3 regions of the Duganella sp. Leaf61 genome follow, and region 3 is predicted to be linked to each of the others. Evidence: predicted binding sites of a transcription regulator. Region 3 holds the regulator's gene; each other region holds the start of a gene.
The links. The regulator sigma-54, encoded in region 3, starts transcription at its own class of promoters, with help from an activator protein. The targets are predictions, from matches to a motif close to TGGCANGNAANCTGCTTT.
Positions count from the first base shown of each region.

Region 1 (9,910 bases), on a different contig from region 3:
TGGGATCGTAGTTCTCGATGGCGAACACACGTGAGTCGCCGTCATCGACGTGGAACACGGCTACCTGGGCGCCGTTCAGCAAGGCGCACACGCCCGTGTTGGGGACGATGTCGTCCAGTTGGCAGACGGCGATCCAGTGGTCGGTTTGAATATCGCGATGCATGGCATTCTCCTCAGGCGGTAACGGCAATCGGAATCACGCGCTTGCGTTCTTCCACGGTGGCTGGGCGGATCTGGCCGCGTTCTTCCATGAACAGCACGTTCTCGTCGCCCTTGTCGCTGTTGACGAAATGGCGGAAGCGCTTGCGCGTCTCCGGGTTTTCCACGGCTTCCTTCCACTCGCACGCGTAGGTGTTCACCACGTGCTGCATGTCCGCCTCCAGGTCCGCCGCGATGCCCAGCTTGTCGTGCACCACGACCTGTTTCAGGTAATCGAGGCCGCCTTCTAGGTTTTCGCGCCAGGTGCTGGTGCGTTGCAGGCGGTCGCCGGTGCGGGTGTAGAACATCAGGAACCGGTCGATGTACTGCACCAGCGTGGCTTTATCTAGGTCGGTGGCCAGCAGCTCGGCGTGGCGCGGCTTCATGCCGCCGTTGCCGGCCACGTACAGGTTCCAGCCCTTCTCGGTGGCGATGATGCCCACGTCCTTGCCCTGCGCTTCCGCGCACTCGCGGGTGCAACCCGAGACGCCGAACTTGATCTTGTGCGGCGTGCGCAAGCCCTTGTAGCGGTTTTCCAGTTCGATGGCCAGGCCAATCGAATCGTCGACGCCATACCGGCACCAGGTGGAACCCACGCACGATTTGACGGTGCGCAGCGACTTGCCGTACGCATGGCCCGATTCGAAGCCGGCCGCGATCAGCTCTTCCCAGATCAGCGGCAACTGGTCCACGCGCGCGCCAAACAGGTCGACGCGGGCGCCGCCCGTGATCTTGGTGTACAGGCCGTACTTCTTGGCCACCATGCCGACCGCGATCAGGCCGTCGGCCGTCACCTCGCCACCCGGCATGCGCGGCACGACCGAATACGTGCCATCCTTCTGGATATTGCCGAGGAAGTAGTCGTTGGTATCCTGCAGGCTGGCGTGCTCCTTTTTCAGCACGAAGTCGTTCCACACCGACGCCAGGATGCTGGCGGCCAGCGGTTTGCAGACGTCGCAACCGAGGCCCTTGCCATGTTTGGCCAGCAGGTCGCCGAACGATTTGATCTGACCGACCTTGATCAGGTGGAACAGCTCCTGGCGCGAGTAGGCGAAGTGTTCGCACACGTGGTTGTTGACCGCCATGCCGAGCTTTTTCATTTCGGCCTTCATCACCTGCGTCACCAGCGGCACGCAGCCGCCGCACGACGTGCCGGCATTGGTACAGCTTTTGACATCGCCGATGGTGGTGGCGCCGCCGGCCACGGCCGCGCAGATCGCACCTTTCGACACGTCGTTGCACGAGCAGATTTGCGCGCCTTCCGGCAGCGCATCGACACCGAGGCCCGGCTTGGCCGCACCATCGGACTGCGGCAGGATCAGGAACTCCGGCGACTCGGGCAGCTCGATCTTGTTGAGCATCATTTGCAGCAGCGTGCCGTATTCGGCCGCGTCGCCCACCATCACGCCGCCCAAAAGGTACTTGCCGCAGTCGGAGACCACGATCTTCTTGTAAATCTGTTTGCGCTCGTCGGTGAACTGGTACGAGCGGCTGCCTGCCACGTTGCCGTGCGGGTCGCCGATGCTGGCCACGTCCACGCCCATCAGTTTGAGTTTGGTGCTCATGTCGGCGCCGGCGAACTCGCCCGCTTCGCCCAGCATGTGCTTGGCCGCCACGCGGGCCATCTCGTAGCCCGGCGCCACCAGGCCGAAAATCAGGCCGCCCCACAATGCGCATTCGCCGATCGCATACACGTCCGGGTCGGACGTCACGCAATTGTTGTTGATCTCGATGCCGCCGCGTGGCCCCACCGTCAGGCCGCACTCGCGCGCCAGCATGTCGCGCGGGCGGATGCCGGCCGAGAACACGATCATGTCGGCATCGAGGTGGCCGCCGTCGGCGAATTCCATCCGGTGGGTGCCATCGACACCGTCAACGATGGCCGTGGTGTTCTTGCCGGTATGGACGGTCACGCCCAGTTCTTCGATTTTCCGGCGCAGCACGCGCGCGCCGCCTTCATCGACCTGCACCGCCATCAGGCGCGGCGAGAATTCCACCACGTGGGTTTCGAGCTTTAAATCGCGCAGCGCCTTGGCGCATTCCAGGCCCAGCAGGCCGCCGCCGATGACCACGCCGGTCTTCGAGCGCGCGCCGCATTCGAGCATCGCTTCCAGGTCCTCGATGGTGCGGTACACGAAGCAGTCCTTGCGGTCCTTGCCCGGCAGCGGCGGCACGAACGGGAAAGAGCCGGTGGCGATCACCAGCTTGTCGTACGGGAGCACATCGCCGTCGCCGGTGGTCACGGTTTTATTGGCGCGGTCGATGGCGGTGGCGCGGGTGTTCAGGCGCAGCACCATGTCGTCGCGCTCGAAGAAGCCCGGTTTGACCAGCGAGAGATCCTCCGCCGTTTTACCGGAGAAGAATTCCGACAGGTGCACGCGGTCGTAGGCGGGACGCACCTCTTCGCACAGCACGGTCACTTGCAGGTTCGGGGCGCCGCCAGTGGCCAGCGACTCGAGGAATTTGTGGCCGACCATGCCGTGGCCGATGACGATGATTTTCATATTTTTCTTCCTTGACGTTGTAACTACGCTGCCAGCTTGGAGGCGATGACGTTTTCTTCGATGGTGCTGCTGGAGAAGCGCGCCGCCAGTGCGCACAGGGCGGTGGCTGCCACCACGATGCCGAGGATGGAGAGCGTCTGCTGGACGTCGCCCATTCCCTTCATCAGGAAGCCTGCGGCCACCGCGCCGACGTTGCCGCCGGCGCCGATGATGCCGGCCACGCCACCGAGCGCGCGTTTATCGACGAACGGCACCACGGCGTAGGTCGCGCCGCAGGCCATGTGGGTGAACAGGCCGAAGATCAGCATGGCGCCAATCGCCAGGACGGCAGTGCTGGCGTGGGCGAACATCAAGAGGCCCGCACCTTCGCCAAGCATCAGCACGAACAGCAGCGTGACGCGATGATTGAGGTTGCCGCGTGCGGCGAATTTGTCCGAAGCCCAGCCGCCCAGGGCGCGGGCAAACAGCGCCAGCAAACCGAAGCTGCCGGCGGCCATGCCGGCCTGGCCCAGCGTGAGATTGAAATGATCGACGTAGTAAATGGCGGCGATGTTGTGGATGAAGATTTCGATACCGAAGCAGGCGCCGTAGGTGATGAACAGCAGCCACACGCGGTAGTTGGCGGCAGCCAGCTTGAAGCTCTCCCAGCCGCCCTTCTTGCCGCCGTCGATGGCAATCCCGGCGGCGCGCAGCTCGCTGAAATTACCCTGCGGGCAGTCCTGCGTGTAGCGATAATAAACAAAGGCCATGACGATCATCAGCACGCCCGGCACGATCAGCGCAGCGCGCCAGCCGAAGGTGTCGGACACGCCCAGCATGATCATCGCCGTCATCAACAGCGGCATCACGGCTTGCGCCACGCCACCGCCCGCGTTACCCCAGCCGGCAGCTGCCGCGTTGGCGGTGCCCACCACTTTCGGGCCGAACATGACGGAGGTGTGGTACTGGGTGATGACAAAGCTGGCGCCAGCCGCGCCGATCCCCAGGCGGAAGAACAAAAAGCTTTCGTAGCTCTGGGCAAAGGCGACGCCGATGACCGGGATGGAACCGAGCAGCAGCAGGCCGGTGTAAGTCTTGCGCGGGCCGAAGTGGTCGCACAGCGGGCCGACGATCAGGCGCACCAGGATCGTGATGGCGACGGCAGCGATATTGATGTTGGCGATCTGCGCGCCGGAGAGGTTGAACTCCCCCTTGATGACGGGCATCAGCGGCGCGCAGGCGAACCACGCGAAGAAGCAGACGAAGAACGCCATCCAGGTCAGGTGGAACGCCCGCATCTGCGGCGTTGAAATCGAGAGGAGCTTGATGCTGTTAGCTTTGCTGGCCATTTTTTATCCCGTTCAGAAAACAAAAAGGCGCCCGCGCAACCGGGCCATAAAGACCGGGTTGGGCGGACGCCGTTGTCCTGCCAGTCCGTCTTTGGACCGGCTATGTATTCGTGTGCTGCAGGGAGATCGCCGTTGACCTCTTGCTTTAGCTATTGCAAGAGGCGTGCCAGATGGGGTTTTGAGGGCGCTACAGAGGGAGAATGCGGCTTTGCGGGGAATTGGTGCGCAGATGACAATACCAGCTGGTGCGAGCTGGCGGTGCATGGCGCACGGTATCAGTGCGCCATGGCGGTGCAGCCAGCCGTCAGGCGCTGGCCTGCAGCGGTGCGGCCGCTGCCAGGTCCTGCCAGTCGTCGGCGCAGCGCACCACGTCACCGACCACGATGATGCTCGGGCTACCGAGGCCGCTCTCGCGCAGCGCGACGGGCAGCTCGCCCAGGGTGGTGAGCAGCTTGCGCTGGTTGTCGCGCGTGGCTGCCTGCACCACCGCCACCGGCGTGTCCCGCGCTGCGCCACCGCCCAGCAGGCCGGCCACGATGGACTCGACGCGCGCCACGCCCATGTAGATTACCAGTGTCAGCCGGCTTTGCGCCAGGGCCTGCCAGTTCGGCTCCGATGCCGCATCCTTGCCGTGGCCGGTGACGAACGTGGCGCCCTGGCTCCACGACCGGTGCGTGACCGGCACGCCGATGCTGGTCGGCGCGGCCAGGCCGCTGCTGATGCCGGGGATGACGTCCACCGCGATGCCCTGCGCGCGCAGGGTGGCGCGTTCCTCGCCGCCGCGCCCGAACATGTACGGGTCGCCGCCCTTGAGGCGCACCACGTGGCGGCCGGCGCGCGCTTCGGCCACCATCAGCCGCTCGATGAATTCCTGCGGCGTCGATGCGCAGCCGCCGCGTTTCCCTACCTGGACCACGCGGGCACTCGCCGGTGCGTAGTCCAGCACCTGCGGGTTGACCAGGTCGTCGATCAGCAGCACGTCGGCGCGTTCGATGGCGCGCACGGCCTTGATGGTCAACAGTTCCGGGTCGCCGGGTCCGGCGCCCACCAGGGTGACACTGCCTTGGGTAGTCATCATTTATTCCTTCAAGCTGCCGCGGCCAGCGCGGTATTGACCATCTGGTCGATTTCATCGGTGATCCCGGACAGCACGCCCGCCACCACCGCAAATTCGCGCCCGGCCTGGCCGGCGCGCGCTGCCACCACGCGCGCATTGAAAGCCACCATGCGCGCCTGCTTGTTGATCTTCTCGATATCGGTGATCACGCCGCGCAGCTGCTTTTTCATCAGCCGCGCATGCAATTTCGCCTGTTCCTCATAGACGCTGGTGATCTGGTTGAGGATCGCCAGCGTGGGCGTGGTCAGGCGCACCAGTTCGGCCAGCAGGCCGGCGGCCGCGCCCTTGTCGTGCGGGCTGGCGATGGCCGCCAGCGTGCGGTCGGCCTGCTCGGCAAAGGCGACGATCTCGCGGTCGCCGGCCAGCTTGCCGAAATAGGCTTCGCGCAGTTCGGCGCAGAACACGCCGGGCAAGCCGTCGGCGTCCGCCAGCAGCGCCTTGTGGGCGCCCCGGAACAGGGCCAGCGCCTCGCGGGCGATGGCCTCGGCCCCGTCCTGCCCCTGCGACGCCAGCACCGCGTACAGCACGATGCGCTGCGACGTGAAGCGGCGCCGGCCCGACAGGTTGATCATGGCGCCGAACACTTCGCCCGACAGCGCCTTGGCCTCGCTTTCCAGGTGGCGGGTGTTCATGTCCATCAGGCGGCATCCTTGGCCGGATGCGCCTGTTTGCGGTACAGGAACTCCAGCACGGCCGTGCGGTATTCCATGTAGCGCGCATCCTGCGCCAGCGCCACGCGGTCACGCGGACGGTCCAGCTGCACCGCGACGATTTCGCCGATGGTGGCGGCCGGGCCGTTGGTCAGCATGACGATGCGGTCCGACAGCAGCACCGCCTCATCGACGTCGTGGGTCACCATCACCACGGTGGACTTGGTGGCCGCGACGATCTTGAGCAGCTCGTCCTGCAGGTGGGCGCGGGTCAGCGCGTCGAGCGCGCCGAACGGTTCGTCCATCAGCAACACTTTCGGTTCCATCGCCAGCGCCCGGGCGATGCCCACGCGCTGCTTCATGCCGCCCGAGATTTCGTTGGGACGCTTGGTTTCGGCCGCTGTCAAGCCGACCAGCGCCAGCGCCGCCATGGTGCGCTCGCGCAACTGCGCTTTCGATTCGGTCTTGCCGAACACGCGTTCGACGCCCAGGTAGATGTTCTCGTAACAGGTGAGCCACGGCAGCAGCGAGTGGTTCTGGAACACCACCGAGCGCTCGGGCGATGGCCCGGCGATCTCGCGGTTGGCGCACAGCAGCACGCCGTCGGTGGGCTTGGTCAAGCCGGCGATCAGGTTGAGCAGGGTCGATTTGCCGCAGCCCGAGTGACCGATCAGGGTGATGAACTCGCCCTTGGCGACGGTGAGGTCGATCTCGCGCAGCGCGTGGAATACACCCTTCTTGGTGTGGAAGACCATCTCCACGCCCTCGATGTCGATGAATTTCGATTCGTCCATGGCCATGCTCCTTAGTTCGACACTTGTTCGTAGGTGAAGGCACGGGCCAGCGCCATCAGGGCTTGTTCCAGCAGCAGGCCCACGAAGCCGATGGCCACGATGGCGATGATGATGTGCGGGACATTCAAATTGTTCCACTCGTCCCACACCCAGAAGCCGATGCCCACGCCGCCGGTCAGCATTTCGGCCGCGACGATCACCAGCCACGCAGTGCCGATCGACAGGCGCACGCCGGTCAGCACATACGGCAAGGCCGATGGCAGCAGGATCTTGGTCAGGATCTTCCACTCCGACAGGTTCAGTACGCGCGCCACGTTCATATAATCCTGCGGCACGCGCTGCACGCCCACGGCGGTGTTGATGATCATCGGCCAGATCGAGCAGATGAAGATCGACCAGATCGCGGCGGGGTTGGCCGACTGGAACACCAGCAAACCAATCGGCAGCCAGGCCAGCGGCGACACCGGTTTCAGCAAGCTGATAATGGGGCTGAACATGGCACTGACAAACTTCACGCGACCGATCACGAAGCCGAGCGGGATGCCGACCAGCGCGGCCAGACCGAAGCCCACCGCTACCCGCTGCAACGAGGCCAGCAGGTTCCAGCCGATGCCCTGGTCATTCGGGCTATTGCGGTAAAACGGATCGGAGAACATTTTCACCGCTTCGTGAAACGTCACCAGCGGTGTCGGGAAGGTGGCGTTCTTGATGGTGATCAGCTGCCAGATCAGCACCAGCAAGGCGGCGCCCACCAACGGCGCGACGATTTTCATGGCGGTGGCCGAAAGCTGCTGGCGCACGCGCGCGCTGGAATTGGCGGCCAGCGCGCGGCGCGGGCGGCGCGCCGGCTTTTCAGCTTCGAGGACTTCGGTATTGAGCGGCTTGGCGCTGTCGGGTTGGAGCATGGCGTTCATGGCTTTCCTTCAAAGGACGATGAATCGGACTACTGCAACTTAAGCGCGGATCTTGAACGAGGCAGCAAACGCTTTCGGATTCGAGCCATCCCACACTGCGCCGTCCACCAACTTGGACGTGCGCAGCGGGCTTTTGGGCACCGGTGTCTTGGTCATTGCCGCCGCATCCTTGTACAGGTCGATCTGGTTGACCGACTTGGCCACGGCCAGGTAGTCCGGGTCGTCCTTGAGCAGGCCCCAGCGGCGGTGCTGGGTCATGAACCACATGCCGTCCGACAGGTAGGGGAAGTTCACCAGGCCGTCGTTGTAGAACTTCATGTGATTGGCGTCGTCCCAGGTCTTGCCCAGGCCATTCTGGTAACGGCCCATGATGCGCTGGTCGATGGCGTCCTTGCTGGTGTTGACGTACGACTTGTCGGCGATCACTTCGGCCATCTTGTTCTTGTTGGCCAGCGAGGCGTCGATCCATTTGCCCGCATCCAGAATGGCGGCCATCATCGCGCGGCAGGTGTTCGGATATTTTTTGGCAAATTCCAGGGTGGAGCCCAGCACTTTTTCCGGGTGGTCCTTCCAGATGTCCTGGGTGGTCGTCGCGGTGATGCCGATGCCGTCCATGATGGCGCGGTGGTTCCACGGTTCGCCCACGCAGAAGCCGTCCATATTACCCACGCGCATATTGGCCACCATCTGCGGCGGCGGCACCGTGATCACTTTCGCGTCCTTCATCGGGTTGATACCGTTGGCCGCCATCCAGTAGTACAGCCACATGGCGTGGGTGCCGGTCGGGAAGGTCTGGGCAAACGTGTACTCGCGCTTGTCGGTGCGCATCAGCTTGGCCAGGCTGGCGCCATCGACGGCGCCCTTGTCGGCCAGCTTTTTCGACAGCGTGATGGCCTGACCGTTGTTGTTCAGGCCCATCAGCACCGCCATGTCCTTCTTCTGGCCGCCAATGCCCATCTGCACGCCGTACAGCAGGCCGTACAGCACGTGGGCGGCATCGAGGTCGCCATTGGACAGCTTGTCGCGCACGCCGGCCCACGAGGCCTCCTTGCTCAGCACAAACTTGACGCCGTATTTCTTGTCGAAGCCCAGCACCGACGCCATCACCACCGACGCGCAGTCGGTCAGTGGAATGAAGCCGATCTTGACTTCTTCCTTCTCCGGTTTATCGGAACCTGCCGCCCACGCACCACCACTTGCCAAACCCAACATGCTTCCTCCTGCGACCAGACTTGCGCCATGAATGATTTTCCTGCGCGTGACATTAACGTCGGCCGGGGTCGGTGGCAAGGCGTTGTCGGCGATATTTGGTGTTTCTTTCATGGCGTTCCCTTAGTAGTCAGCAAAACCGTTGGACCAAAAAAAACGCCTACCCCCGCGAACGCATTCGCGTGATGGTAGACGTCGTTGTCTTGTGACCCTCACCGCCGTTGGCGAGGTTCAGCAGCGCAGCGTTGCGCTTGGTTTAAGACTATGCAATGTCTGTGCCAGCGAGCTGTCACAGGAGGAAGGTAAGGGAATTGACGGCAACGCACCGCACCCGCGCACCGTTGGTGAGCACGCGCCTCATTTTGGACGCGAAAAACAAAATAAAGATTATCCGAGCAAGTCTTCCACATCCAGAATACGCTGCGCGACTTCCGAGAGCTTGAGGTTCTTGCTCATGGCCATGCTGCGCAGCTTCTGGTACGCCTGCTCTTCGCTGAAATGTTGGCGCTCCATCAAGAGCCCCTTGGCGCGTTCGATGATCTTGCGCTCGGCCAGTTTGCTCTTGGTGTCGGACAGTTCGTCGAGCAGTTTCTGCTCGCGCTTGAACCGCGCCAGCGCCACGTTGAGCACCGGCTTGATGCGGTCGCTCTGCAGTCCGGCCACGATGTACGCCGACACGCCGGCAGCCACGGCCGCCTCCATGCTGGCGGTGTCTTCGCTTTCGGTAAACATCACGATGGGGCGGCGCTCGTCGCGGGTGGCAATGACGATGTGCTCGAGCACGTCGCGCGCGTCCGATTCCGCATCGACGATGATCATATCGGGCTGCAACTGGGCTATGCGATCGGGCAAATACATGTCCGGCGGCAGCGAAGCAACGATGTCGTAGCCAGCCTCGAGCAGTCCAATGCGCAATATCCGCGCCCGCTCGACCTGGGCGTGCACAGCCTCGTCATCCTCGTTGCCTGCATGGATGATGGCGTTGACGACAACAATGCGCAGGTTACGCGTGGTCATGGGAGGTGGCAGCGGGTTGGTTCTGGGCTGTAGAGCAAGCAAGAACCAAACCAGTCGTTTTGATGTGCATGCGCAGATTCTAAGGCACAACACCAAATTTTTGCCAGTTTATCGGCGCCAGCGACGTCGATTTGTTGCCGCCACCACCAGTGCGGTCTACTTGGCGAGATTCAGGTACG
Region 1 covers NZ_LMLM01000001.1:750,734-760,643, forward strand. Annotated here, with positions in the region: gene nirD (nitrite reductase small subunit NirD) at 1-163, opposite strand, end outside; gene nirB (nitrite reductase large subunit NirB) at 174-2,702, opposite strand; gene ASF04_RS03250 (MFS transporter) at 2,726-4,030, opposite strand; gene cobA (uroporphyrinogen-III C-methyltransferase) at 4,335-5,105, opposite strand; gene ASF04_RS03260 (methyl-accepting chemotaxis protein) at 5,117-5,785, opposite strand; gene ASF04_RS03265 (ABC transporter ATP-binding protein) at 5,785-6,591, opposite strand; gene ntrB (nitrate ABC transporter permease) at 6,603-7,505, opposite strand; gene ASF04_RS03275 (CmpA/NrtA family ABC transporter substrate-binding protein) at 7,545-8,717, opposite strand; gene ASF04_RS03280 (ANTAR domain-containing response regulator) at 9,102-9,731, opposite strand; gene ASF04_RS27890 (TauD/TfdA family dioxygenase) at 9,888-9,910, opposite strand, start outside.
Region 1: a site for sigma-54 is predicted at 8,978-8,995, ahead of ASF04_RS03275 (CmpA/NrtA family ABC transporter substrate-binding protein). Genes of this name have one in related genera too.

Region 2 (9,910 bases), 130 kb from region 3:
GCGCAGTTCTGCGGTGGGCGCCCAGGCCAGCGAGTGGATCACGAAATCGAGTCCGCCCAGGCGATCTACGGCCTGGTCAACCAGGGCTGCGATGTCGTCAGGGTGTTCGACATCGCAGATCAGCAAAGGCGCCTGCACGGCCGCGGCCACCGGCGCGGCAAATGGCCGCGCGGCCAGGTCGGCGCAGCTGACTACCAGGTGTGCGCCGAGGTCGGTGGCCACGCGGGCACAGCCGCTGGCAATGCTATGTTCGTTGGCGATGCCCATTATCAGGCCGCGCTTGCCGCTGAGGGAAAAAACTGTGTTGGTTGGCATGATGTGCTCCAGATCGTACTGGTGAATGAGTGCCGCCCGCCGGACCGGCTGGCTTGCCTGCCCGCTAGGCGTGGTCATGGTTGTATCCGCCCATGACCAGTAGGTCGCACCGGTGCTCGGTGGCGATGGACAGCAAGGCCGCGCTCATGGTGATGGTGGTGTATTCGCGCAGGTGCCTGCTCACATGGCCTGGCCAGGTTTGCCTGGCGATGTTTGCCGCGCCGCGAATCGTGAGAGCCCGGTACATGCCAGCACTGTCAGGTGCGCCTGAAAAGACCGTGCAAGGCGGGCCGCCAATGTCACGCGGTAGCTGGCATGCGGCGCCTGGTCCGCGTGCAACAGGATGGCTTTATAAGACATGGAGGCTCCGATCGGCAAGGGCAAACTGATGCGACACCAGCACCGACAACGTCATGCGGTTCAATACCCGTCCGGGAGCAGGACCGACGATGAGCCTAACAAAAACTATTTGGCGATTGAATGATCTGGATCAAACGGACGGTGAACTGCAAAGGCGGGCGTGGGGGGGCGCACGGTCGGATACCGCGTGAGTGCGCGTGGGCGTTAAAGTTCCATGCGCAGGTTTGATGCAGCTTCGTGTTACTTGCTGCGACAGCGCCAGACTGCATTTTTACACCGCAGATGAAGGAGCTGGCCATGAACACCGACAATGTTACTGTACACGAACCCGCGATTGGATCAGGGCGTTTCGAGCCGCTACACATGATTGAAAGACTGTTTCGCGACATCGGCGCCGATCCATTCTGGCCGGTCACCGGCATGGCGCCGGTGATCCGCATCGATGTCCAGGAAACCGAGCAGGCCTTTGAAGTGAAGGCCGACATTCCCGGCGTAAAAAAAGAAGAAATCAAGCTGGCGGTCGATGGTCGCCAGGTGTTTCTGAGCGCGACGTCCGAGCGCGCTGCGCAGAGCGGGGACGACGGTGTGCTGTGGTCCGAGCGTCAGCGTGGACAGTGCCAGCGCAGCTTTGTGTTGCCGCAGGAGGTGGACGAAGCGCAGGCGCAAGCGCATTACGAAGACGGCGTGTTGAGTGTCACCCTGCCGAAAAAGGCGGGGGCCGGCGCTACCCGCGTGGCCATCCAGTAAGCTCTGCCGGAGCCGCTGCCATGCCCCACACCGTCCCGGCCCGTCAGCCGCACAGAGCGCTAGCGCACTTTCATCCGCTACGCACACTATATGAAACCTGGCAGCGCATGCGTTTCGTCCACGCCCTGCGCCACCAGGGCCAGCAGATCCGCATACGCGTCCACGAAAACGCCCAGGCTTACACCGTGTGGGCATGGTTGCCCGGTGTGCACAAGGGCGAGATCGAGGTCGGTCTCGACGGCAACCGGGTACGCATCGTCGCCGGCGCGCGCTTCGATCACGCGCAGCATGTCTCGCCCGACGTGATCCAGCGTGAGCGCTACGTCGGCAAGCGTACCCGCGTGCTGTCATTGCCGCGCACGCTAGACAGTGCTGGTGCGCGCGCTCAATTTCACCGCGGATTGCTTGAACTCACGCTGCCCAAGGCGGGGCTGCCACCGCGTCTGGTGCCGGTCGCATAGGAGGCGCCATGTTCGCCCACATTCTCTTCCCTGTAGACGGCGAGGCGCCGTCGTCAGCGGCCATTGTGCCGTGCGTAACCTTTGCCCGGGAGGCAGGCGCGCGCTTGCTGGTCCTGCATGTCACCGAGCCGTTCCACGTGATCAGTACCGATCCCGACATGCTGGTCGATACGCCAGCGCGCTACCGCGTGCAGACCAAGGCGCGTGCACGGAAACTGCTCGAAACCGTTGCTGCCGAGGCACTTGCGCAAAAAGTGGTCTACGAGACGCTCGTGGTCGAGCATCCGCATCCCTACCGGGTCATTATCGACACCGCACGGCAACGTGGCTGCGACCTGATCGCCATGGCCGCGCACGGTCGCACCGGCGTGCAAGCCGTGTTACTTGGGAGCGTGACCCAGAAGGTGTTGGCACATTGTCATTTGCCGGTATTGGTCATGCGCTAATGGCGGCCCCCGCGTTGATGCACGCATGCAGTGCATGAACCCGGTTCGCCTGCTGCGCCGCACCAATAAAAAGCTTGCGAAAGTGCAAACGTGGTGCCTGAGCGGATGTTGGTAAAGTGTTCTCATAGGTGAAGAGGAGGTGGCCCGGTTTTTGCATTATGACTTGGCACAAACCTGATAAATGGCGCGCTTAACGCGCCTCAACCTGGAGACAAGTCGTTGAACCGGAGCTTAGACATGACGCCATTCAGGAAGCTGTGGAATACTTTTGTCGATGCGATCAAGCCGCCGCTGTTGCGTGAAAATGCCGATGCAGGGCTGCACGCCATCGTGGTTGACACCCGGCCGTTCCACCTCGCGGTGCAGGGGCGCTGATGTTACTGCGCAACGATCTGCTGCACTACCCGCAGCCATCGGCGCGCACCGTCCGTGTTTTGTGGATCGACCCCGGCCAGCGCCATGCCTATGTCTATGACGTGGCGGCGCGCTCGGCCGAGGTAGAACTGGTCCAGTTACCGGCGCTGCTTGCCGACCTGCGGGATGGCCGCGCCAGCGTGCTGCCGGCCGATCCCTACCTGATGGTGGTCAGCCAGGAAATGCTGCCGCCCAAATACCTGCAACTGCGCGCGCGCGCCTGGGAAATCATCGCGCCGCTGGTGGCGCAGGAACCCGACATTTACGATGCGCGCCGGCGCGGCCAGATGATCGCCCGCGCCACCGCCGAACACCAGGTGTCGCACCCCACCATTTATCGCTATCTGCGCCGCTACTGGCAGCGCGGGCAAACCCCCAACGCGCTGCTGCCCGACTACTGCAATTCGGGCGGCAAGGGCAAAGTGCGGCAATCGTCGGAAGGCATCAAGCGCGGCCGGCCGCGCAAGAACGGCGCCGACGACGGCCCCGGCCTGAACGCCGACGAGGACATCCGCCGCATCTTCCGGGTGGCGATTGCCCGCTACGCGGCCAGTCACGACAAGTTTTCGCGCCTGGGCGCCTACCAGCAGATGCTCGATGAATTCTTCATCGAGCGCCGCATCGATCCTGCCAGCGGCCGGGTACAGGCGGCGCCGCAGCGCCGCGCGGCCATGCTGCCCACCTTTGGCCAGTTCAATTACTGGCTCGACCACGACGACGACCGCCCGCCGGAAGTGGCGCGCCGCAGTAGCAGTCCCGGTCCCGGTTCCGGTTCCGGCGCCAGTGCCTTTGCCGGCGCGGCGCAGGCGCTGCGCGGCGCATCGGCGGCCCCGGTTTCGGCCCCGGTTCCGGTTTCGGCCACGCGCATGACCGTGGCGGCAACCACCACAGCGACCGGCTCCGATGCGGCGCAGGCGTCGCCATGGGCGTCCGCCCCCGGCCGTCCCGGCGCCAGCTACCAGCTCGACGTCGTGCGCGCCGAGGTGCAACTGGTGTCGCGCGCCGACCGCGAACAGGCCATCGGCCGCCCGCACATCTACGTGGTGCAGGATACGTACAGCCGCATGATTACCGGCATCCACGTGGGACTGGGCCCGGCCAGCTGGTCGCAGGCGATGCTGGCGCTGGCCAACTGCGGAGCCGACAAGCAGCGCTACAGCCAGCATTACGGCCGCCGCATCGAGGCGGCCCAGTGGCCGGGCTGCCATCTGCCCGACACCCTGTTCGTGGCGGCGCCGCTGGCCGCGCTGGCAGGCGCCGAATGGGGCGATGGCGGCACCCTGCGCACCAACTTCAACCTGCGCTGCATCGCCGCCGAGCAGGGGGCCGGCGACTGGCAGGAGGTACTGGCAAGGCGCTTTCGGCTGCTGGCGCCTGACGTCGCCGGTGGCGCAGAGAATGTGGTCAATGCGACAGCCAATGCGGCCGGCGCAGCGTGCCGGCTCGACGGCGTGCTCGATGTGGCGCAGTTCACCCGCATCGTCATCGACTGCGTTTTGTACTACAACAGCCGCCAGCCGGCGCCTGACGCCGCCACGCCGGCGGCATTGTGGGACTGGGGCGTGGAGCACCGGGGCGGCGCGCTCAAGCCCTATCCCGAGCACCTGGTGCGCTGCAGCCTGATGCCGGTGGCCACCGCCATCGTGGGCTGCGACGGCATCCATTTCGCCGGCAGTATTTATACCTGCGCGCGTGCGGTCCAGGAGCGCTGGTACGAGCGGGCGCGCCAGCGCGGCAGCTGGCAAGTGAAGGTGGCGCACGACCCGTCCAACCTCGACACGATCTACCTGCTCGACGCGGCCGCGCCGATGCAGTTCCACGCCTGCCACCTGGCCGACGCCAGCGGCGTGCGCCGCCACCTGAGCGCGGTGGAAATGGCGTATCTGCCGGCCGCCGTTGCGGTGACCGCGCCGGCGCTTGCCACCGTTCGCACCAATACTCCCGCCCTGGTCAGCTTCGCCGGCTGATTCTTCCCTCTCTCGATTTTCACACGCTGCACCGCCATGCACCACCGCCATCTGGTGGTGCGTGCGCTTGTGCGCCGCAGTGGTTGCGGTGTCCGGCGCCGCCATGAATAAAGTCTGTTTCAGGTAAATAAAGTTTATCGCTGGAGGCGTTCGGTTGCGTGCCGAAAGCACCCGCAGCGCACTTCCGAAAAAACTTTGTTCGATGAAGCAAGCCTTGCAGATAAAGGCCTGCTTTGATGATGAACGATGTTTATTCATCTTTCCAATATGGCACGTTGCTTGCTATGAAGGGGACTATGGGGAAGCAAGTAACCCCGGGGTTTTTCAGTGAAAATGGCGAGGAAAGCAGATGGAAAGCAAAACAGTAAAACCGTTTAAATCGTTTAGCTCTTTTACCCGCAGAGACTTCCTGTACCGGGCCGCAGCGGTGGGCGGCACCAGCTTGTTGTTGACCACCATGAACGCATGGGGCATGGGCATCAACTCCACCGTGTCGGCGCCGCCGGCACTGACCGGCAGCGGCAAGGGCAAGAAGGTGGTGATCCTGGGCGCCGGCCTGGCCGGCCTGACCGCCGCCTACGAACTGGGCAAACTGGGCTACCAATGCCAGATCCTCGAAGCGCGCGACTTTGCCGGTGGCCGCTGCCAGACCGCCCGCAAGGGTTTCTCGCTGACCGAACTCGGTGGTGAAAAGCAGACCTGCGCTTTCGACGCCGGCCAGTACATCAACCACGGCCCATGGCGCATTCCGCTGCACCACCAGTCCACGCTGCACTACACGCGCCTGTTCGAGGTGCCGCTGGAAGTGATGGTCAATGAAAACGACCACTCTTATGTGTACTCCGAAAACGCCGGCCCGTTCGCGGGCAAGCGCATGCGCATCAAGGAGGTCAAGGCCGACATGCGCGGCCACGTTGACGAACTGCTGGCCAAGTCGATCAAGAACAAGCAGCTCGACCAGACCCTGAGTGCCGACGACCAGCGCCTGCTGCTCGACTACCTGGTGCACGAGGGTCAGTTGTCGGCCTCCGACCTGGCTTACCGTGGCCGCCCGGGCCGGGGTTATGCCGTGTACCCCGGCGCCGGCATGGAACCGGGACCGGGCAAGGCGTCCGATCCGCTCGGTTTCAAGGACTTGCTGGAATCGAAGCTGGGCAACGTCTACAGCGCGGTGCACGACTTCCCGATGCAGGCCACCATGTTTCAGCCGGTGGGCGGCATGGACGCGATTCCCAAAGCGTTTGAAAAGCGCCTCGGTAAAGTGATCCGCTACCGCGCCGAAGTGCAAACCATCCGCCAGAACGACAAGGGCGTGACCATCGCCTTCAAGGACACCGCCAGCGGCAAGGCTGGCACCGTCACCGCCGACTACTGCCTGTGCACCATTCCCTTGTCCGTACTGCGCCAGATCGATACCGATTTTTCGGACAAGTTCAAGAAGGCCGTGGCCACCGTGGCTTACGCGCCGGTAGGCAAAATCGGCCTGCAAATGAAACGCCGCTTCTGGGAAGAGGACGACCAGATTTACGGCGGCCACGTACTGACCGACCTGCGCGGGATTAACACCATCTCGCTGCCGTCGTCGAACTGGCAAAAGCAGAAGGGCGTGGTGCTCGGCTACTACCAGTACCAGACCGCCGCCATCGAGGTCAGCGCCCTGACGCCGGCCGAACGCGCCGAGTTCGCGGTGGCCGCCGGCGAGAAGATCTTCCCGCAGTACCGCAAGGAATACGAGAACGCGTTTTCCGTGGCGTGGCACCGGGTGCAGTACAACCTCGGTGGATGGGCGGAGTGGACCGACAAGACCCGTGCTGCCGCCTATCCCACGCTGGTGGAAGGCGAGGGCCGCATCATGCTGGCCGGCGAACACCTGAGCTATCTGACCGGCTGGCAGGCCGGCGCCATCGAATCGGCGTGGCAGCAGATCGCCCGCATCCATGCGAGGGCCAGCGCATGAAGCAAATTCTGACCACCGCCCTGATGAGCGCCGCCGCGCTGGCCGCCACCGCGCTGCTGGCCGCCGCGCCGGCCCGGGCCCAGAGCCCGGACGGCAAGGCGCTGTTTCTGAAAAACTGCGCGGCCTGCCATCAGGCCAGCGGCAAGGGCATTCCGGGCGCATTCCCGGCGCTGGCCGGCAGCAAGTTCGTCACCGGCGACCATGCCGAAGTGGCCGGCGTGCTGCTCAAGGGGCGCGGCGGCATGCCGGACTTTTCCGAAACCATCAACGACCGCGACCTGGCCGCCATCCTGACCTACGTGCGCGGCGAATGGGGCAACAAGGCCGATGCGCTGACCGAAGACGAAATCCACAAGCTGCGCACCGCGCTGGGCGTGGCGCAATTCGGCACGGCCGAAATGTCGAACAAACATTAAACCCTGGAGAGAGAACCATGAAAAAAATCGTTGCCACCGTGTTGACCCCGATTGCCTTCGGCCTGCTGTGCGGCGCTGCCCAGGCGGCAGACATCGTTCGCCACAAGATCCCGAACTCGGACTTCCCGATCGCGCTGGCCGTGACCATTCCGCCGACCGCCACCATCCACTTCATCAGCGGCCAGGTGCCGGCGGTGGTGAACAAGGACGCCGCCGGTGACTCGCTGGCCGCCTTCGGCGACACCAAGACCCAGACCGAAACGGTGCTCAAGAAGATCAAGGAAATCCTAGAAGGCATGAAGCTGCAAATGTCCGACGTGGTCAAGATGCAGGTGTTCCTGGTGGGCGATCCGGCCAAGGGCGGCAAGGCCGATACCAAGGGTTTCATGGAAGGTTACACCCAGTACTTCGGCGGCACCCAGCCGAACCTGCCGGCACGCGCCGTGGTCCAGGTGGCGGGGCTGAGCAACCCGGGCTGGCTGGTCGAGATCGAAGTAGTCGCCGCAAAAAAATAATAGTCATCGCAGGTCTTACTTTGTAATTTTTTCCAAAAATGGGGATGTAAAAATATGCACAAGACCACACTCAAGATCGGCGTTGCCGCCGTCCTGTCCACCCTGGCGTTCGGCGCATCTTCGGCCTATGCGGCGCCGGCGGCTGCGGAAGCAGCTGATGCCGCTGATGCACAAGTCGCAGCAGCGGCAGCCGCCCCGACCGAAGTCGCATCGACCGCCTCGGTCATCGTTACCGGTACCCGCTCGAGCGGCATGAAGGCGGAGAATAGCGCCTCGCCGATCCAGGTACTGGACGCGGCCTCGCTGCAGCGCACCGGCCAGCCGGACCTGATCCAGGCGCTGGCGCAAAACCTGCCGTCGTTCACGGCCCAGGCCTTCGGCGGCGACACTGCCAACCTGACCCTGTCGGCGCGCCTGCGCGGCCTGTCCCCGAATAACACGCTGGTGCTCATCAACGGCAAGCGCCGCCACGGCACCGCCAACCTGGCCGTGCTGGGCGGACCATACCAGGGCGGCGCAGCAGCCGACCTGAACTACATCCCTGTCTCCGCCATCGACCATATCGAAGTGCTGCAGGATGGCGCGGCCGCCCAGTACGGATCCGACGCCATCGCCGGCGTGATCAACATCATCCTCAAGTCGAACAACCGCGGCGGCAACGCGACCGTCTCCGGCGGCGGCTACTGGGACGGCGGCGGCCGCTCGGCCAGCGGCGCCGTCAACTTCGGCGTGGAACCGTTCGAGAATGCCTTCCTGAGCGTGACCGTGGATTCTAAATACCACGGCCATAGCGACCGTGGCGGCATTGACCCGCGCCTGGTCGATCCGCGCAACGTCGCCAACATTCCCGGCATGACGCAAATCTCCGGCTACCCGTACCTGAACAAGATCCAGGGCGATGCCGCGTACCACCTCAACGTCCTGGCGGCCAACTTCGGCTGGGACATCGATGCCAACAGCCAGCTGTATTCGATCCTGACCGCCGGCCGCAAGGAAGCGAGCGCCTACGAAAACTACCGCCTGCCAAACCGCGTGCCGCGCCTGTACCCGCAAGGCTTCTCGCCGAAAGAGGAAATCAAGCAGGATGACGTGGCGCTGACCATCGGCGTTAAGGGCAAGATCGCCGACTGGAACACCGACATCAGCACCACCTATGGCCGCGACAAGTCGCGCATCGGCGTGGCCGATTCGGTCAATGCTTCGCTGTACGCGGACACCGGCGCGTCGCCTACCGAGTTCTCCGCTGGCGCCTTCGTCGCCACCCAGACCACCACCACGCTCGAAGCGAGCCGCGAGATCAATGTGGGCTGGAGCAAGCCGCTGACATTTGCCACCGGCCTCGAATACCGCGTTGACCAGTACGAAATCCAGGCGGGTGATCCGGCATCGCGCTACAAGGAAGGTTCGCAGTCGTATCCGGGCTTTTCGCTCACCGACGCCGGCAAGCACCGCCGCACCAACAAGGCGGCCTACATCAACTTCGCCGGTAACCCGATCCCGGACCTGACAATCGACCTGGCCGGCCGCTACGAGCACTTCAGCGACTTCGGCAGCGCCCGCGTGGGCAAGCTGACGTCGCGCTACGAGATGACGCCGACGGCAGCCGTGCGCGGCACCATCAGTAATGGCTTCCGCGCGCCGACCCTGGCCGAATCGTACTACTCGGCCACCAACGTCGGCCCTACCAGCGCCTTCGTGCAGCTGGCGCCCAATTCGCCGGGCGCCCGCCTGGTGGGCGTAAACGGCCTGAAGCCGGAAAAGTCGAACAACCTCAGTTTCGGCCTGGTGTTCAACCCTGCCAGCAACCTCAATGTGACGGTGGACGTGTACCAGATCAAGATCCGCGACCGCATCGTCGGTTCCGGCGCCTTGTACGGTTCGGGCGGCGCGGTCAACTCGCCGGCCGTGGTGGCGGCGATCCTGGCCAACGGCAATGTCCTCGACAGCACCGTTAGCCAGACCGGTATCAACATCTTCTCCAACGCCGTCAATACCCGCAGCCGGGGCATGGAGTTCGTGGCTACCCTCAACGAAAGCTACGGCACCTACGGCCGCGTGGACTGGTCGATCGCCGCCAACTACAACAAGGTGGAAGTGACCCAGATTAACCAGGCGCCCACCCAGCTGATGCCGCAGACGCTGCTCGACAAGACCGCCATTTCCAACCTGGAGACGGCCTCGCCGAAAATGCGCGTGAACCTGGGCGCGCTGTGGAAGATCGGTAACTGGACCGTCAACCTGCGCGAAGCGATCTACGGCAAGTCGAACAACTACGACAGTGAAGACGGCGCCGTGTACCACAAGAACGAGAT
Region 2 covers NZ_LMLM01000031.1:314,812-324,721, forward strand. Annotated here, with positions in the region: gene fabI (enoyl-ACP reductase FabI) at 1-315, opposite strand, end outside; gene ASF04_RS23165 (hypothetical protein) at 380-562, opposite strand; gene ASF04_RS23170 (Hsp20/alpha crystallin family protein) at 973-1,422, shown strand; gene ASF04_RS23175 (Hsp20/alpha crystallin family protein) at 1,530-1,883, shown strand; gene ASF04_RS23180 (universal stress protein) at 1,892-2,329, shown strand; gene ASF04_RS27680 (hypothetical protein) at 2,567-2,704, shown strand; gene ASF04_RS23185 (Mu transposase C-terminal domain-containing protein) at 2,704-4,710, shown strand; gene ASF04_RS23190 (flavin monoamine oxidase family protein) at 5,060-6,667, shown strand; gene ASF04_RS23195 (cytochrome c) at 6,664-7,083, shown strand; gene ASF04_RS23200 (RidA family protein) at 7,101-7,598, shown strand; gene ASF04_RS23205 (TonB-dependent siderophore receptor) at 7,653-9,910, shown strand, end outside.
Region 2: a site for sigma-54 is predicted at 4,979-4,996, ahead of ASF04_RS23190 (flavin monoamine oxidase family protein). Genes of this name have one in related genera too.

Region 3 (9,910 bases):
ATCATGATCAGCAGCGGCACCACGGCCAGATCCTGGAACAGCAGGATGCCGATGATCTTGCGGCCATGCTCGCTCTCGAGCTCGAGCCGCTCGGTCAGCATCTTGACCACGATGGCGGTGGACGACATGGCCAGCGCGCCACCGAGCGCAAACGCGCCTTGCCAGCTGATCTGTAAATGGGCGGGTAGCTGGCTGGCGATGAGCCAGCCGAACAGCAGGGTGGCGATGATGGTAAACGCCACCTGCGCCAGCCCGAGGCCGAACACGATGCCGCGCATCGCCAGCAGCTTGGGCAGCGAGAATTCGAGCCCGATCGAGAACATCAGGAATACCACGCCGAACTCGGCCAGGCCGTGGGTAGCTTCGCTCTCCATGGCCCAGCCGAGCGCGTGGGGGCCGATCAGGATGCCGACGGCCAGGTAGCCGAGCATGGGCGGCAGATGCATCATGCGGAAGGCCACCACGCCCAGCACGGCGCTGCCTAACAAGACCAGGGTCAGTTCGAGCGGGGAAAACGTCATGTTGCCGTAGCCGTCAGTTTTTTATTCAGTGGTTGCGCACCACACAGGCGCATTGTTTCGACTGGCAAGTTTTTTGCTTTCTTAATTCGGCTATACTTGGGTATGAGTGTAACCCATGAAAAAACAATGCTGAAAGCTTTTGACGCAAAAATGGCGGCGCATGCGCTGCGGCTCGCCCGTGAAACGTTGCAAAACGAGGCCGCCGCCATTACTGCGCTGGAGCTGCGCCTGGGTGACGACGATACCGTCGTCAAAGCGATTGAACTGTTGTTTAATTGCAAGGGTAGGGTGGTGGTATCCGGTATCGGCAAGTCCGGTCACATCGCCCGCAAGATGGCGGCCACGTTCGCCTCCACTGGCACCCCCGCCATGTTCGTGCACCCGGCCGAGGCTGCGCACGGCGACCTCGGCATGGTCACCGCTGACGACGCTTTCATTGCCATTTCGTACTCGGGTGAAAGTACCGAGCTGATGACCATCCTGCCGGTGGTCAAGCGCATGGGCAGCAAGGTCATTGCCATTACCGGCAAGCCGGGCTCCAGCCTGGCCAGCATCGCCGATGTCCACCTCAATGTTGCGGTGGCCAAGGAGGCGTGCCCGATGAACCTGGCGCCCACCACGTCCACCACCGTCACGCTGGCGCTGGGCGACGCGCTGGCAGTGGCCTTGCTCGATCTGCGCGGTTTCAGGGAAGAAGATTTCGCCCGGTCGCACCCGGGCGGCGCGCTGGGTCGGCGCCTGCTGACGCACGTGCGCGACGTCATGCGCAGCGGCGCCGATGTACCGAAGGTGCGCGCCGACGTCAAGCTCACCGACGCGCTGCTGGAAATGACCAAAAAGGGCATGGGCATGACTGCCGTGGTCGATGCCGACGACCAGCCGATCGGCGTGTTTACCGACGGCGACCTGCGCCGCATGATCGACAAGGTGCAGGACTTCACCCAGGTCCTGATCCGCGACGTCATGCACGCCAACCCGCGCAGCATCGCGCCGGAACAGCTGGCGGTCGATGCGGTCGCAATCATGGAACAGTTCCGCATCAACCAGGTGCTGGTGGCCGATGCCGATGGCAAGCTGGTCGGTGCGCTGCACATCCACGACCTCACACGCGCCAAGGTGATCTGATGCCTAACGTACGTAAAAGAACCGCCCACCGCTGGTCGCTCACCTGGATGGTCGTGATCGGCGTATTCGTGGCCGTCGGTACCGGCTGGATGGTGCAGTTGATTAACGAATCGAACCAGGATACGGCGCAGGACAAGTTCCGCAACGAGCCCGATTACATCATCGACCGGTTCAGCGTGGTGCGCATGACCAAGGACGGCAAGCCGGCTTATATCATTTCCGGCGACAAGCTCACCCACCTGCCGGCGGAAGAGGCGTCCGACATCATCAAGCCCTATATCAACACCTTGTCGGCCGAGCATCCGCCGATGACGGTGCGCGGCGACACCGCCCGCGTCGATCAGGACAACTCGCGCGTCAAGCTCGACGGCAACGTCAGCGTGGTGCGCCCGGCCAGTGGCAAGAGCCAGGCCATGAGCCTGACCACGTCCACGCTCACCGTGTTCCCGGACGAACAACGGATGGAAACCGTCGCACCGGTCGAACTGCACCTGGGCAAGACGGTGGCCACGGGCGTGGGCATGACCGCCAACAATGCAACGCTGCAAACCCAACTGGGTGGACGCGGCAAGATCACCGTGCCGCCGCATGCGGCACGCTAAAGGAAGATTATGAGAGCAATCACCAAGCAAACCTTCTGGTCGGCGGCACTGCTGCTGGCAGCACTGGCCATCCCGGCGCACGCCGAAAAAGCCGACTCCAACAAGCCGATCGAAGTGTCGTTCGACCAGGCCGACTCCGACGACGTCAAGCAGATCAAGACCTTCACCGGCAACGTCATCCTCACGCGCGGCACCATCCGCATGACCTCGCCCAAGGCGGTGGTCACGCAAGATCCCGAGGGCTACCAGTTCGTGGTGCTCACCGGCACGCCCGGCGTGCAGGCAACGTTTCGCCAGAAGCTTGACGGCGACACCGACAAATGGGTGGAAGGCCAGGCCGACCGCATCGAATACGACGACAAGACCGAGCTGGTCAAGCTGATTTCCAAGGGCCGCATCAAGCAGCTCGAGTCGGGCAAGGTCACCAGCCAGGTCGATGGCGAGTTCATCTCTTACGACAGCCGCCGCGAAGTGTTCGCGGTCAAGAACAGCAGCAGCGGCGAGAGCAAACCGGGCGCCGGCCGCGGCACCATGGTGATCCAGCCGTCGTCCAAGCGCCCGCCGATCGCGCCGGCGCAGCCGGTGCCTGCCACCCAGCCTGCGGGGAAATGACATGGAGCCTAGTTGCGGTAGCACCCTGATCGTTCGCGGCCTGCAAAAAAGCTATGGCAAGCGCCAGGTCGTGCACGACGTCTCGCTGCAAGTCGATTGCGGCGAAGTGGTGGGTTTGCTCGGCCCCAACGGCGCCGGCAAGACCACGTCGTTTTACATGATCGTCGGCCTGGTACCGTCCGACGCCGGCACCATCGATATCGGCGGCGTCGACGTCTCGTCACTGCCGATCCACCGCCGCGCCTCGCTCGGCCTGTCGTACCTGCCGCAGGAAGCGTCGGTGTTCCGCAAGCTGACGGTGGAAGAAAATATTCGCGCTGTCCTCGAAATTCAAAAAGTGGACGGCAAGCCTTTATCCAAGGCTGACATTACTGAACGGCTCAATACCCTGCTGGCCGATTTGCAAATCGAGAAGCTGCGCGACAACCCCGCGCTCTCGCTCTCCGGCGGCGAACGCCGCCGGGTGGAGATCGCCCGTGCGCTGGCCACCAACCCGCGCTTCGTGCTGCTCGACGAACCATTCGCCGGGGTCGACCCGATTGCCGTGATCGAGATCCAGCGCATCGTGCGCTTTCTCAAGGAGCGACAAATCGGCGTCCTCATTACCGATCACAATGTGCGCGAGACGCTGGGCATCTGCGACCGCGCATATATCATCAACCAGGGCTCGGTGCTGGCGTCGGGCCGTCCGGACGACATCATCGCCGACGAGTCGGTGCGCCGCGTCTACCTGGGTGAACACTTCCGAATGTAATCCATGAAACAGTCGTTGCAACTGCGGACCTCGCAGCATCTCGCGCTGACGCCCCAACTGCAGCAATCGATCCGCTTGCTGCAGCTCTCCACGCTGGAGCTGCACCAGGAACTCGAACAACTCCTGACCGACAATCCCTTGCTCGAGCGGCTCGACGATCCGCTCGACCATTCTCTGCGGCTGTTGTCCGACGGCGCCATCAGCCAGCAGGCGCCGTCCGGCGAAGCACCGTCCGAATCGGGTCCGCAGGAAGCGGCGCCCGCCGGCGAGGCCGACGCCTACGACGGTCCTGCTGCCGATACCGAAAGTACCACCGCCGAAGCGGACATGGACTGGAGCGACGCCGGCCGCAGCAAGGCGCCCGACGACGAAGACGCGCGTCCGCAAATCGAAGCGCACCACTGCACCCTGCGCGAGCACCTGATGGAGCAGATGCGGGTGACCGTGCTCGAGCTGCGCGACCGCGCGCTGGTCGAACTGATCATCGATGCGCTGGACGAAAACGGCTACCTCGAAGAAGCGCTCGACGAGATCCATGCGCGCCTGCCCGAGGAACTGGAAGTCGAACTCGACGAGCTGCAAACGGCGTTGTCGCTGCTGCAAAGTTTCGACCCTGCCGGCGTGGGGGCGCGCAATGCGGCCGAGTGCCTGGCGCTGCAAATCAAGCGCTTGCCCGGCATTCCAATGGTGACGCGACGGATGGCCGTGGCCATCGTCGAAAAGCACCTGACCTGGTTTGCCCAGCGCGATTTCAACAAGCTGAAAAAAGCGCTGCTGTGCGACGACGAAGACCTGCGCGAAGCGCAGACCGTGATCCGCCAGTGCAATCCGCACCCCGGTGCGGCGTTCGCATCCGACGTCTCCGATTACGTGGTGCCGGACGTGATCGTGAAAAAATCGCGCACCGGCTGGCAGGTCAGCCTGAACAACGACGTCATGCCGCGCCTGCGTGTGAACGCCATGTATGCCAACCTGCTCAAGCAGGGCAAAGGTGAGGGCGCCATGGGCGCGCAGCTGCAGGAGGCGAAGTGGCTGATCAAGAATATGCGCCAGCGGTTCGACACCATCCTGCGGGTGGCACAAGCGATAGTAGAACGACAAAAGAACTTTTTCTCGCACGGCGCGGTTGCCATGCGCCCCCTTGTGCTTCGCGAAATTGCTGATACACTGGGTTTACACGAGAGCACCATTTCTCGGGTAACAACTCAGAAATACATGCTGACTCCGCACGGCATGTTTGAGCTGAAATATTTTTTTGGTAGCCACGTCGCCACCGAAGCGGGAGGTGAAGCCAGTTCGACGGCGATACGGGCACTGATCGTGCAACTGACAGGAGCTGAAGACCCTAAAAATCCTTTATCCGACAGTAAGATTGCGGACATGCTGGGAGAACAGGGCATGGTGATTGCGCGACGCACTGTTGCCAAATATCGCGAAGCCCTCAAAATCCCTCCAGTCAGTCTCCGCAAGTCTTTGTAGTGCACTGGTTCCTGCTTACTCAGCAACAATGGGTAAAGCACTAACCGTCAGCGACATTTATCTTTAGGAGTGTGTATGAATCTCACCATCAGTGGACATCATCTCGAAGTGACCGCCGCCATTCGTGAATACGTGCAAAGCAAGCTCGAACGCGTGACACGGCACTTTGATCAAGTGATTGATATTGCTGTCATTCTGACCGTAGATAACCTTAAAGAGAAAACCAAGCGCCAAAAGGCTGAAATCAATCTGCGCCTGTCCGGTAAAACGGTCTACGTGGAAAGCCTGTCGCAAGACCTGTACGCTGCGATCGACACCCTGATCGACAAGCTGGACCGCCAGGTCATGAAGTACAAAGGCAAAGTCCAACAGCACGGCCACGATGCGATCAAGCATCTCCCGGATAACTTCGAACCAGCTGCCGCCGCCCTTTAACAACGGCGCGACACACCAACTAAGGGCGCTGAACGAGCGCCCTTTCTTGTTTTTGGAGCTACATGAAAATTGTTTATCTGGTTTATACCGTTCTCCTTTCCGCCTCCGCTGCTCCCGCCGTCGCCGCCCCCTGCCAGCCGGCGCCGGCCGCCGTCATCGACATCGACGCCAACAGCTACTACAACGACGCCAACCATTCCGTGATCGACCCGGCGCGGCGCGCCAAAAACATCGCCAGCACCGAGCCGGTTGAACAATTCTTGTCTGGTGTCGCCCGCAACGCCAGCCGCTACCAGGCCAACGGCAAGCCGCAAGACGCCGCCTGCGCCTTGAACTGGCTGGACAGCTGGGCTGGCCAGCAGGCCATGCTGGGCAAGATGTCGAGCGAGCAGGCGTATTTCGTGCGCAAGTGGACCCTGGGCGGACTGGCGCTCAGCTATGCGCGCGTGCAGGCAGCTGCCACGCCCGCGCAAAAGAAAGCGATCGAGGCGTGGCTGTCCACGCTGGCCGACGCCACACTGGTCCACGCCGACACCCGCAAGGGCAAGCGCAACAACCATTATTATTGGGAAGGGCTGGCCGTGACTGCCGTCGGCGCCGTCACCCACGACCAGCGCTTATTAACATGGGGCCACGGCGTGTTCGACAACGCCATGGCCCAGGTGGCACCCGACGGCGCGCTGCCGGCCGAGATGGCGCGCGGCGCCAAGGCACTGCACTACCACGCATTCGCTGCCGCGCCGCTGACCATGATGGCGTCCATCCTCAACCTGCAGTCGTCGACGCTGGACCGGCTGGTGACGTTTACGCTGGCCGCTGCGCGCGATCCGGCGGCCATGCAGCAGGCCACCGGCTTCAAGCAGGAAGAAGTGAACGACCTGCCGTTTGCCGTGATCTACGCGCGCCACATGGGGCACCCGCCGGCAGCCGCTGCAAAATTCCAGGCCCGCCTGGGCGGCGATTTAACCTTGCCCAACCCGCTGGAACATTTAGCGTCGTCGAACAAATCCACAGGACAGCCATGAGCGAACATGTATTAACTGCCGTCAGTGACGGCACCGGCGTCATCACGCTCGATCGTCCGCGCGCGCTCAACTCGCTGTCGCTCGACATGGTACGCGCCATCACGCACACCTTGCTGGCCTGGCGCGACGACGACGCCGTGCAGGCGGTGGTCGTGCGCAGCAGCAGCGACAAGGCGTTTTGCGCCGGTGGCGACATCCGCTTCTTCCACGACCTGGGCCGCGCTACGCCGCAGCAGGGCAGTGCGCTGGTCGAGGATTTCTTCACCGAGGAATACGCGCTCAACCACCTGGTCCACCATTACCCGAAACCGTATATTGCGGTGATGGACGGCGTGGTGATGGGCGGCGGCATGGGCGTGGCGCAGGCCGGTCCGCACAGCCGCACACGCATCGTCACCGATCGCACGAAGATGGCAATGCCGGAGACCAATATCGGCCTGTTCCCGGACGTCGGTGCCAGCTATTTCCTGTCCCGCTTGCCGGGCCGGCTGGGACTGTACCTGGGCATTACCGGCGCCAACATCCGTGCAGCCGATGCGCTGTATGCGGGACTGGCCGACCATTACGTGCCGGCGGCCGATTTAACGGCGCTGGGAGCGGTTTTGAGTGCAGGTGGCGGTGCTGGCCTGCCGGCGGCGATTGCGGCCTTTGCAGCCCCGTTCAAGGCCGCTGCCGGGCCAGGTTCACTTGAGCGCGACCGTGCCGCCATCGACCGTCATTTTGGTGCGGGATCGGTGCCGGCCATCGTCGCGTCGTTGCAAAACGACGACAGTGAGTTTGCCAGGGCGACGCTGGCGCTCATGGCCACGCGCTCACCGCTGATGATGTGCGTGGCGCACGCCTTGCAGCAACAGGGGGCGGCAATGAGCATGGCCGACTGCCTGCGCATGGAACGCGCGGCGGTGCGCCGCACACTGGAAAACGGCCAGGTCATCGAAGGCATCCGCGCGCTGGTGATCGACAAGGACCACGCCCCGCGCTGGACGCCACCGGCGCTGGCCGATGTGACCGATGACATGGTCAGGCAGATTTTGGCACCCGCGTGGCCGGACCACGCGCATCCGCTGCGCCATTTTCACGGCGCTGCCTGACAGCATGCGCCCGGGCCCGCCGCACGACCTCGCGCGCCGCCGCAATGTGCGCGGGGTCGGCGGCCTTGATCAAGACCGCTGACATGAATTACTGCTCGCGATGCCGTATCACCACGCGCTCGCTGGCGTGGAAGTAGGCGGCCAGTTTTTCGGCGATATAGACCGAGCGGTGCTGGCCGCCGGTGCAGCCCAGGGCCACGGTCAGGTAGCTGCGGTTGTCGGTCTTGAACGACGGCAGCCATTTTTCCACGAAGGCGCGGATGTCTTCCAGCATGTCGCCGGCGCTGGGCTGGGCGTCGAGGAATTCGATCACCGGTGCGTCGCGCCCGGTCAGCGGGCGCAGCGACAGGTCGTAATACGGGTTGGGCAGCGCCCGCACGTCGAACACGAAATCGGCATCCATCGGCACGCCCAGCTTGAAGGCGAACGATTCGAAGAACAGGGTCAGCGGCGCGTGCTCGAGCTCGACCAGGTCTTTGACCCAGGCGCGCAGCTTGTTGGCGCTGAGCTCGGACGTATCGACCACGTGGCCCAGCTGCTCGATGGCCGACAGCCGTTCGCGTTCTTCCAGGATGCATTCGATCAGGGTGCGGCGTGCGGCGGGGTTTTGGCCCGGGCGCAGTTCGTGCGACAGCGGGTGGCTGCGCCGGGTTTCGGAAAAACGCGCCACCAGCGAGTGGGTATTGGCAGTGAGGAACATCACGCGCACGTCGTGGCCTTCCTCGCGCAGGTGCGCCACATCGGCGGGCAGCGTGGCCAGCGATTCGGCGCTGCGCGCATCGACCGCCACCGCCAGCGAGCGCAAGCCTTCACCCACCAGCGTGGAGACCAGGTGCGGCAGCAGGGCCGGGGGCAGATTGTCGACGCAGTAGTAGCCGAGATCTTCCAGGACATTGAGGGCCACCGATTTGCCGGAACCGGAAATCCCGGTGATGAGGACGATACGCATAACTCAGTCTCCGCTCATGGCGAGGCGTTGCCGCTCCATGAACTCTTGCAGGGTGTCGATCCCGCGCAGTTGCAAAATAGTGTTGCGCACGGCCGCTTCCAGCAGCACGGCGATGTTGCGGCCGGCCGCCACGGGAATCACGACCTTGCGGATCGGCAGGCCCAGCACGTCTTCGGTGGGGAACTGGAACGGCAGCCGTTCGACTTCCTCTTCCTGGCCGCCGCGCTTGACCAGGTGCACGATCAGTTTCAGGCGCATCTTGCGCCGCACGGCGGTCTCGCCAAAAATGGCCTTGATGTCGAGCAGGCCCAGGCCGCGTACTTCCAGCAGGTTTTGCAGCAGTGCCGGGCAGCGGCCTTCGATCATATTGGGGGCGATGCGCGAAAATTCCACGGCATCGTCGGCCACCAGGCCGTGCGAACGAGAAATCAGCTCCAGGCCCAGTTCGCTTTTGCCGAGGCCCGAGTCGCCGGTGATCAGCACGCCCACGCCCAGCACGTCCATGAACACGCCGTGCATGATGATGCGCTGCGCCAGTTTCTTCGACAGATACACGCGCAGGAAGTCGATCACCTGCGCGGCCGGCAGTGGCGTGGAGAACAGCGGGATATTTTTTTCGTCGCAAATGGCGAGGATGTCGGGCGGCGTTTCCAGCCCTTGCGCGACGATCAGCGCCGGCGGATTACCGCCGATCAGTTCGCCTATCAGATGGGCGCGCGTGAGCGACTTCAGGCGCTGGTAATAATTGATTTCCTGGTGGCCGAAGACCTGGATGCGGCCCGGGTGGATCATGTTCAGGTGGCCCACCTGGTCGGCGGCCGAAGCGACATCGCCGGAAATCAGGCGCTCGCCGCCGGGAAAGCCGGCAAACCAGCCGAGCTGCAAACTTTCGCGATTGTCGTCGTACAGGCGTTGTATCGTCAGCGGGGTTTGCAGCATGGGCATCGTGGTCCGAATCGAAAGAGGGAGAGCCTAGTGTACTGCAAGTTGCTGGCGGCGGATCAACCCGCAGCTTGCAGACTGGGCAGCCAGTTGATGATGCGCGAGTGCACCGATTTCGGATCGGGATCCTCGGTCAGCGCGGTGCGGAACGCATCATCGGAAAACATTTCCGCGATCTCGGACAGGATTTCCAGGTGTTGCTGGGTCACGTGATCGGGGATCAAGAGGAAAAACAACAGGTTGACCGGCTTGCCATCGGGCGACTCGAACGGAATCGGCTCGGACAGGCGGACAAACGCAGCCAGCGGCGACTTCAGGCTTTTCATGCCCTTGATGCGCCCGTGCGGCACGGCCACGCCGTGGCCGAGACCGGTG
Region 3 covers NZ_LMLM01000031.1:186,709-196,618, forward strand. Annotated here, with positions in the region: gene ASF04_RS22630 (monovalent cation:proton antiporter family protein) at 1-521, opposite strand, end outside; gene ASF04_RS22635 (SIS domain-containing protein) at 648-1,646, shown strand; gene lptC (LPS export ABC transporter periplasmic protein LptC) at 1,646-2,248, shown strand; gene lptA (lipopolysaccharide transport periplasmic protein LptA) at 2,258-2,860, shown strand; gene lptB (LPS export ABC transporter ATP-binding protein) at 2,862-3,614, shown strand; gene ASF04_RS22655 (RNA polymerase factor sigma-54) at 3,618-5,093, shown strand; gene hpf (ribosome hibernation-promoting factor, HPF/YfiA family) at 5,169-5,528, shown strand; gene ASF04_RS22665 (alginate lyase family protein) at 5,591-6,553, shown strand; gene ASF04_RS22670 (enoyl-CoA hydratase/isomerase family protein) at 6,550-7,644, shown strand; gene rapZ (RNase adapter RapZ) at 7,733-8,593, opposite strand; gene hprK (HPr(Ser) kinase/phosphatase) at 8,597-9,532, opposite strand; gene ASF04_RS22685 (PTS sugar transporter subunit IIA) at 9,595-9,910, opposite strand, start outside.